2 regions of the Mesorhizobium sp. M0047 genome follow, and region 2 is predicted to be linked to the other one. Evidence: predicted binding sites of a transcription regulator. Region 2 holds the regulator's gene; the other holds the start of a gene.
What was found. Region 2 encodes HrcA, which represses chaperone genes, less so after heat shock. Its sites were predicted from a motif close to GTTAGCACTCNCNNNNNGNGAGTGCTAAC; they were not measured.
Positions count from the first base shown of each region.

Region 1: the regulator HrcA is predicted to act here: its motif matches at 1,632-1,660, upstream of groES (co-chaperone GroES).

Region 1 is NZ_JAMYUW010000001.1:101,882-106,409, reverse strand. Features, by position in the region: gene groL (chaperonin GroEL) at 1-1,208, opposite strand, end outside; gene groES (co-chaperone GroES) at 1,272-1,568, opposite strand; gene NKJ89_RS00480 (TetR/AcrR family transcriptional regulator) at 1,746-2,372, opposite strand; partial or broken gene NKJ89_RS00475 (MFS transporter) at 2,622-3,080, shown strand; gene NKJ89_RS00470 (MFS transporter) at 3,123-4,528, shown strand, end outside.
Region 2 is NZ_JAMYUW010000062.1:6,091-10,618, forward strand. Features, by position in the region: gene NKJ89_RS33380 (PQQ-dependent sugar dehydrogenase) at 129-1,478, opposite strand; gene NKJ89_RS33385 (hypothetical protein) at 1,594-1,791, opposite strand; gene hrcA (heat-inducible transcriptional repressor HrcA) at 1,882-2,964, opposite strand; gene rph (ribonuclease PH) at 3,145-3,861, shown strand; gene NKJ89_RS33400 (VOC family protein) at 4,045-4,455, shown strand; gene rdgB (RdgB/HAM1 family non-canonical purine NTP pyrophosphatase) at 4,455-4,528, shown strand, end outside.

The DNA of each region.
Region 1 (4,528 bases), on a different contig from region 2:
GTCGCGTTGAGGGCGTCATCGACGCGGTCCTTCTTTTCCTTGACTTCGACTTCCGTCGCACCGCCGACGCGGATCACCGCAACGCCGCCCGCGAGCTTCGCGAGACGTTCCTGCAGCTTCTCCTTGTCGTAATCCGAAGTGGTCTCTTCGATCTGCTGCTTGATCTGGGCAACGCGGCCCTGGATCTCGGCCTTCTTGCCGGCGCCGTCGACGATGGTGGTGTTCTCCTTGGAGATCGACACCTTCTTGGCGCGGCCGAGCATGTTGAGGCCGACGTTCTCGAGCTTGATGCCGAGGTCTTCCGAGATGACCTGGCCACCGGTGAGGATGGCGATGTCTTCCAGCATGGCCTTGCGGCGATCACCGAAGCCCGGCGCCTTCACGGCGGCGATCTTCAGGCCGCCACGCAGCTTGTTGACGACCAGCGTGGCCAGAGCCTCGCCTTCGACGTCTTCCGAGATGATGAGCAGCGGCTTCGAGGTCTGCACGACGGCTTCGAGAACCGGCAGCATCGCCTGGAGGTTGGAGAGCTTCTTCTCGTGCAGGAGGATGTAGACGTCCTCGAGCTCGGCAACCATCTTGTCGGCGTTGGTGACGAAGTAGGGGCTGAGGTAACCGCGGTCGAACTGCATGCCTTCGACGACTTCAAGTTCGGTCTCGGCGGTCTTGGCTTCCTCAACCGTGATGACGCCTTCGTTGCCGACCTTCTGCATCGCTTCCGCGATCATCTTGCCGACCGACTCGTCGCCATTGGCCGAGATCGTGCCGACCTGGGCAACTTCCTCGGAGGTCTTGATCTTCTTGGCAGCCTTGCCGAGCGCAGAGACGACTTCGGTCACGGCCAGGTCGATGCCGCGCTTCAGGTCCATCGGGTTCATGCCGGCGGCAACGGCCTTGTGGCCTTCCTGGACGATCGACTGCGCCAGAACGGTCGCCGTCGTGGTGCCGTCGCCGGCGATGTCGTTGGTCTTCGAAGCAACTTCGCGGACCATCTGCGCACCCATGTTCTCGAACTTGTCTTCAAGCTCGATTTCCTTGGCGACGGTGACGCCGTCCTTGGTGATGCGCGGCGCGCCGAACGACTTGTCGATGACGACGTTGCGGCCCTTGGGGCCGAGCGTGACCTTCACCGCGTCGGCGAGGATGTTGACGCCGCGCAGCATGCGCTCGCGGGCATCACGGGAAAATTTTACGTCTTTGGCAGCCATTTTTAGCTCCTGGCAGGGGCTTTAGATTGAGCCCGGGAATTCAGTTGATGAAAAGGCCTGATATCAGCCGATGATGCCCATGATGTCGGATTCCTTCATGATCAGAAGGTCTTCGCCATTGAGCTTGACTTCCGTGCCCGACCACTTGCCGAACAGGATGCGGTCGCCGGTCTTGACATCCAGCGGAACCAGCTTGCCAGCTTCGTCACGAGCGCCGGAGCCGACGGCGATGATCTCGCCTTCCTGCGGCTTTTCCTTTGCCGTGTCGGGGATGATGATCCCGCCAGCGGTCTTGGATTCGGATTCGACCCGACGAACGACCACGCGGTCATGAAGCGGGCGGAACTTCGACTTTGCCATTTTTTCTTCCTCGATGAGAACGGTGAGAAACAGTTCCTCCGTCCGGCGGCGCCGGACATATGAGTTAGCACTCACCAATGGCGAGTGCTAACGTGGCGCTGAAATAGGCTGGCGGCCTGCCAGAGTCAAGGCGCGTAGCGCTGACCTGGAGCGTGAAATTTTTCTACGGATTGAAGCTTACAGAAACAGCCGCAGCTGGGTGTGGATGATGGAACGATAATCCTCGATTGTCCGCCGGCTTTCCGCGTCGCCCTCGGCAAGCGCCAGGCGCACCACACCACCGGCGAGCTGGAAGATCAGCAGAACCATGCGTTCGAACTGCTCGCGCTTCTCCGGCTCGATCAAGGCGGCGACATGGTCGCAGAACATCCTGGCCTGATGTCGGGTTTCGGCGATGTCTAGGTTCTTGAGCGCCTTGTCGGCCTGGATGGCGTTCTGCAGATCCTGGATGGCAGGATCGCCGGCGACGCGGCTGAGATAGTCGTCAAGCAGCCGGTCGGCGGCCACGATCACGTCCTTCGCCTCGCGGACATCGGCGATGATCGCTGTCAGCCGTGCACGGCTGACCTCTGAAAACCGTTCGTAGAGCATCGCCAGGATCGCCGATTTGTTGGGAAAGTAGTGGTAGACGGTGGCAATCGGCCCGCCCGCCAGCAGGCCGACTTCCTTCATGGTGACGGCATCGATGCCCTTTTCGCCGATCAGTCGCATGGTCGTCGACAGGATCGCGTCGATGCGCTCGCGACTGCGCTCCTGCTTGGGTCTGCGCCTGGGCGCGGTGGCTGTTTTCGTCACTTCCGTCATACACCGATCTTTCGCGCGGTTCTCAAATTCCAGTTGACAAAAAATATGATCAAGTATCAGTTTCCAGAATGCTGACAGGTTGTCAGTTTTTTTGCCGCACGGCAAGGACGTTGGGAGGCGCCTTTGGCTTCGACAAATACCGGCCGCGCAGGCGATGACGACTGGCTGGTCGGAAATCCGACCGGCGCACAGCTTGCGTCGGCATTGTGGGTTGGCTCGGTCGGCTTGCTCATCCTCGGGCTGCAGCCCGTGCTGCTCGGCGCGCTCTACAGCGAGGGCCATGTCACCGGCGATGAACTGGCGCTGGTTGCGACCGCCGAGATGATCGCCATCGCCATCGGTTCGGCTGTCCTGGCGATGCTGCTTTCGGCGCACAACATGCGCTGGAAAAGTGCCGTCCTTTTGCTGCTGCTGGCGCTGGCCAATGTGTGGACGGCCTATGCCGCAACCGCCAACACGCTGATCGCTGCCCGCGCGCTGGCCGGCCTTGCCGAGGGCGGTCTGGTGGCGGTCGCCACCGAGTTGATCGCCCGCTCGCGGCGCGCCGAGCGCATCGGCGGCTATTTCGTCACCATGCAGACGCTGGCGCAATGCGCGACTGCCCTGTTGCTGGCGCTCTATGTCATCCCGGCCGCCGGATCGGCCGGAGGCTTCATCGTTCTTGCCGTCGTCTGCGTCGCGTCGCTGGCGGTCGCCTTCACCGTCCCTGGCGACTATGCCGATCTGCCCAAGGACGAGAATCTGGCCAATGTGCTGACGGTTCCTTCGCTCACCGCGCTGCTGTCGGTGTTCTGCTACTTCATGTTCTTCGGCGCGGTCTGGGCCTTCCTGGAGCCGCTTGGCGCGCAATACGGCATCGATGGCCGCACCGTCGGCCTGATCGTCTCTGCCAGCCTCGCGGCGCAGGTCCTGGGTGCGATGACGGCAACCGTCTTCGAGGCGCGCATCGATTATCGCCTTGCAGTCGCGACGATCGGTGTCGTGGCGCTTGTCAGCTCCCTGGTCCTTGCCAGCGGACCTGACCTCACCACATTCTGGGTCGCCGCTCTGGTCATGGGCTTCATTCTTTTGTTCATCGTGCCCTACCAGATCCGGCTGGCGATCACCGCCGACGAGACGCGCACCGCCGTGCTGCTGGTGCCGGCAGCCCAGCTTTTTGGCCTGGCGATCGGGCCGATCGCCGCGTCACTGCTCATCGACGGCAAGGATTTCCGGCCGGTGCCGGAATTCGCCGCCGCCAGCGCTGTGGCCAGCGTGCTTCTGCTTGGTCTGTTTGTCTTGGTGGCGCGGGGGCGCCCCCCCCGCGCCGGGCCGGGGAGCGCCATGTCGAACAACTGGAGCAACTGGTCGGGCTTTGTCACCGCCGAACCGCGGTTGATCGCCAGTCCCGCCGATGCCGGCGAACTGGGTGATCTCATTCGTACCGCACTTGGCCCGGTCCGCGTCGTCGGCGCCGGCCATTCCTTCACCCCGCTGGTGAAATCCGAGGGCACCATCCTGTCCTTGGAGAAATTGGAAGGGCTGGTCTCGCACGACGCCGAAAAACATCAGGCGCGGGTGCGGGCAGGAACCCGGCTCGGCCCGCTGATGCACATCCTGCAAGGCATTGGCCAGGGCCTGCCCAATATGGGCGACATCGACCGCCAGGCGATCGGCGGCGCGCTGGGCACAGCCACGCACGGCTCGGGACCAAAGCTCGGCGCCTATCACACCCAGCTGGAGACGGTGCAGATCGTCGACGGGCTTGGCAAGCTGCGCGACTTCAAGCGGGCAGGGGACCAGGAGACGATCCATGCCATCGGCGTCGCGCTCGGAGCCTTCGGTGTGCTGACCGAAGTAACGCTCAACAACATCGCGACCTACAGGCTGCGCCGCCGCAAATGGGTGCTGCCGATCACTGAGATGCTGCGCGAGTTCGAGACGATGATGGCCGCGCATCGCTCGGCCGAATTCTACTACATTCCGTTTTCCGGCTATGCGCAGTTCATCGCCAGCGATCTCAGCGACGTAGCACCGACCCCGCGACCGCCGGAAGCGGATGAGGCCGGGTTGAGGACGCTGCGCCGGCTGCGCACCGCGCTCGCCTGGCTGCCGTCGCTGCGCGGCCGCCTGATCCGTTCGGCGGTCGCCAAATTTCCGGCCGAGGACTACGTGCA
Region 2 (4,528 bases):
ACCAGATGTCGCTGCAACACGCAGAGAAGGCGCCCTCATCCGGCCGCTTCGCGGTCACCGTCTCCGCCGGGGAGAAGAGCCTGGCGCCGCCGTTGGCAATCCGGGTGAGGGGTTTGTGTCAAGATTGCTCAGGAGCGATCGCCGTCATGGGTGACGCGCCAGATGGTGCCGTTGCCGTCCTCGGTCACGATCAGCGCGCCGTCGTTCGCCACCGCCACGCCGACCGGCCGACCCCAGACCTCGCCGTTGGAGACGACGAAGCCGGTGATGAAATCCTCGTATTCGCCGGTCGGCTTGCCGTCCCTGAACAGCAATCTCACCACCTTGTAGCCGGTCCTGTTGCCACGGTTCCATGAACCATGCAGCGCGACGAAGGCGTCGCCCCTGTATTCGGCCGGAAAGGTCTTCCCTTCGTAGAAGGCGATGTTGAGCGGCGCCGAATGCGCCTGCATCAGCACGTCGGGAATATCAGCCTTGCCGGCAAGATCGGGGCGCTCGCCGTTGTGACGCGGATCCTCGTTGTTGCCGATATAGTACCAGGGCCAGCCATAGAAGGCTCCGTCCTTGACCGCGGTCGCATATTCCGGCGGCACATTGTCGCCGAGCCCATCGCTCTCGTTGACGACGCACCACAGCGCGCCGGTCGCCGGCTGCACGGCCATGCCCGAACAGTTGCGCAGACCCGTGGCGACGATGCGTCCGTTCTTGCCGTCGGGATCGAAGGCCAGCACAGCCGCGCGGCCATCCTCGGGACCCCACGCAGCGCCGAGCGGCTGCGACGTCGCCCAGGCGCCGAGGCCGCCCTTCGGTTCTTTGCCCATATGCTGCGCGGCATTCGAACCCGAGCCGACCGATAGATAAAGCGTCTTGCCGTCCGGAGAGAAAGCGATGTCGCGGGTCCAGTGATGACTTGAAGGGATGTTGTCGACGATGGTCTCCGGGTCGCCGGCGGCCTTCAGATCGCCGCTGTGATAAGCAAAGCGCACAATGCCGTCGCTGTTGGCGACATAGACCCATTGCGGGTCGTTGCCCGGTGGATAGAAAGCAATGCCATAGGGCTGGTTGAGATTGCGGGCAAAGATGCCGTGCTGCGCCGGCTTCGCGCTACCGTCGGCCAGGCGGTAGACGCGGATCTGGTTGGCTTCGCTGTCGGCGACGAACAGGTCGCCGTTCGGCGCGACGCGGACGACGCGCGGATTGTCGATGCCCGACGCGATCAGCTCGGCCGAAAAGCCCGGCGGCAGTTTCGGCTTGGCATCTGCCGGCCTTTCGGCAAGGCCGGCGCTGTTGGAGGCGGATTTGGTGACGTCGGGTTTTGGCAGATCGTTCGGCTTGATCAGGCGGCGCACACCGGGCCTGTCGGCACGCCAGTCGCCGAAGGCGGCGGCACCTTTCAATACGGGCTCCGCTTGCTGTGCGAATGCAGCGGCGGCGAGAAACACCGCAGCGGAGAGAGCCAGCCCAGCCAATCGGATCATTCAATCCTCCAAACCTGGTCACATAGTGAACGGCTGCAAAGGGGGCAAACGAGCGGTTTCGTCCGTTGTTCCGCGGCACACGATCAGTTGAAGTGAAAGCGGAGGTTTTTTAGCCTCAGGTCCCAGCGGCGTAGAAATCGTCATCGAGACGCTTTTCCAGCGCGACGAGATCGGCCGGCAGCGGCAGGCCCATGGCGCGCATTTCCCGCAGTTTTTCGCGCAACTGCTCCTGGATCTCGTGCTGGTCTTCCGGCTGGTTGACCATCTCCTCGAGCAGCAGGCTGATCCGGGCCTTGAATTCTTCGAGCGCCATTGTTTTTCTCCTCAGCTGCTTGTTCTTTGTTTTTTGAGTCTAAGGTGTTGAGATTCAGGTCAGGCCGGCATCACCTGAACATCAATACGCTTAGCGCAGCATGCGGGAAATCAGCTGCGCCGTATAGTCGACCATCGGCACGATGCGGGCATAGTTGAGCCGGGTCGGGCCGATGACCCCAAGCGCACCGACGACGCGGGCGTCCTTGTCGCGATAGGGCGCGACCACCAGCGACGAGCCCGACAGCGAGAACAGCTTGTTTTCCGAGCCGATGAAGATGCGCACGCCCGATCCTTCCTCGGCGAGGTCGAGCAGCTGGATCAGTCCGTCCTGCGTCTCCATGTCCTCGAACAGGTGCCGCAACAGTTCGATATCGGCCTGGGCGGTGACGTTCTCGAGCAGATTGGCGCGGCCGCTCACGATGAGCCGTGCCGGCAGGCCGCTGTCCGCGCCGGCCCACACCGCGAGCCCCTTCTCGACGAGGTCCTGCGACAGCGTGTCGAGGGCGGCCCTGGTCTCTTCCTTGATGCGGGCGATCTCGACCCGCGCCTCCGCCAGCGTGCGGCCGCGGATATGAGCGTTGAGGAAGTTCGAGGCCTCGTGCAGTTGCGAGACGGTGATGCCGGCGGGCAGCTCGACGACACGGTTTTCGACGTCGCCATTCTGCGACACCAGCACCGCCAGCGCCTTGGTCGGCTCAAGCTGGATGAATTCGATGTGCTTCAGCGCCACTTCGTTCTTGGCGGCAAGCACCAGGCCGGCACCGCGCGACATGCCCGACAGCATCTGGCTGGCCTCGGTCAGCATGTGTTCCAGCGTCGCGCCCGAGCCGGATGCCCGCACCTGCGCCTCGATGGCGCGGCGCTCCTCGTCGGACAGATCGCCAAGCTCCATGAAGGCGTCGACGAAGAAGCGCAGGCCGGCCTGCGTCGGCAACCGGCCGGCCGAGATGTGCGGCGCGTAGATGAGGCCGAGATGCTCGAGATCGCTCATCACGTTGCGGATGGTGGCCGGCGACAGCGAAGACGGCAGGATGCGCGACAGGCTGCGTGATCCCACGGGTTCGCCGTCCTTGAGGTAGGAATCGACGATGCGCCGGAAGATATCGCGCGAGCGCATGTCCAATGATTGAAGCGCGGGCGCCTGCGAACTTGGATCGACTGCCTTGGTCATTGCGGCCAAAAACCTCCGGCCCAAAGATATAGACTTCGCTACGGCCCGCGCAACCCGGTGTCTGTGTCAGATCGCCCCGGTGTCTGTGTCGGATCGTCAGGCCATTTTCCTTTGCGCCATGCGTCCCATGCGGCTACAAGCCGGCCAAGATTCCCGAAAAATGACAAGAAAGCAGCCTGAATGCGCCCCTCCAAACGCCAATTCGACGAAATGCGCGCCATCTCCTTCGAGCGCGGCGTCTCCAAGCACGCCGAAGGCTCATGCCTGGTGAAGTTCGGCGACACGCATGTCCTGTGCACGGCCAGCCTGGAGGAAAAAGTGCCGGGCTGGATGCGCAATTCCGGCAAGGGCTGGGTGACGGCGGAATACGGCATGCTGCCGCGCTCGACCGGCGAGCGCATGCGCCGCGAGGCTTCCGCCGGCAAGCAGGGCGGCCGCACCCTGGAGATCCAGCGGCTGATCGGCCGTTCCTTGCGCGCCGTGGTCGATTTGCAAGCGCTGGGCGAGCAACAGATCACCGTCGACTGCGACGTCATCCAGGCCGATGGCGGCACCCGCACCGCCTCGATCACCGGCGGTTGGGTGGCGCTCTACGACTGCTTGCGCTGGATGGAAGCCCGCCAGATGGCCAGCGTCGCCAAGGTGCTGAAGGACCACGTCGCCGCGATCTCCTGCGGCATCCATGACGGCCAGCCGGTTATCGACCTCGACTATATCGAGGACTCGGCGGCCGGCACCGATGCCAATTTCGTCATGACCGGCAAGGGCGGCATCGTCGAGATCCAGGGAACCGCCGAAGGCGAGCCTTTTTCGGAAGGGCAGTTCGCGGAATTAATGGGCTTGGCCAAGAAGGGCATTCAGCGCCTGGTCAGTTTGCAGCAGATGGCGGTGGCTTAGTTCTCAAATGCCGAGCTTGAGCGCCCCCCTCTGGCCTGCCGGCCATCTCCCCCTCAAGGGGGGAGATCGGCTATCCCGCTGGTTTGCGCCACCTTCCGGCGGCGTGAGATGTGCGGAGGCGCCAAAGCTGCCAATCTCCCCACTTGAGGGGGAGATGGCCGGCAGGCCAGAGGGGGGCGCCTCGTGACGCCCTCCGCCATCCTGGAATCTGCTCTCTACGTCACCGACCTCGTCGCCGCGGAAACCTTCTACACCGGCGTCCTGGGCCTCACCCTCTTCGGCAAAGTCGATGGCCGCCACCTGTTCTTCCGCTGCGGGCCGGGCGTATTGCTCGTCTTCAATGCCGAGGCAACCAAAATCCCGCCGGCGCCCGACGCCAGGCTGCCGGTGCCGCCACATGGCGCTGTCGGCGAAGGCCATCTCTGCTTTGCGGCGACCGCTGACGAGATCGTGCGCTGGAAAGCGCGTCTCGAGGCGAAAAACATAGCCATCGAAAGCGAATTCGAATGGCCGCAGGGCGGCCGTTCGATCTATATACGCGACCCCTCGGGCAATTCGATCGAATTCGCCGAGCCACGAATCTGGGGCCTTTGATGCATTCTCTCGATGGAAAGAAGATCGTCGTCGCCAGCCACAATGAAGGCAAGCTGCGCGAATTCGCCGATCT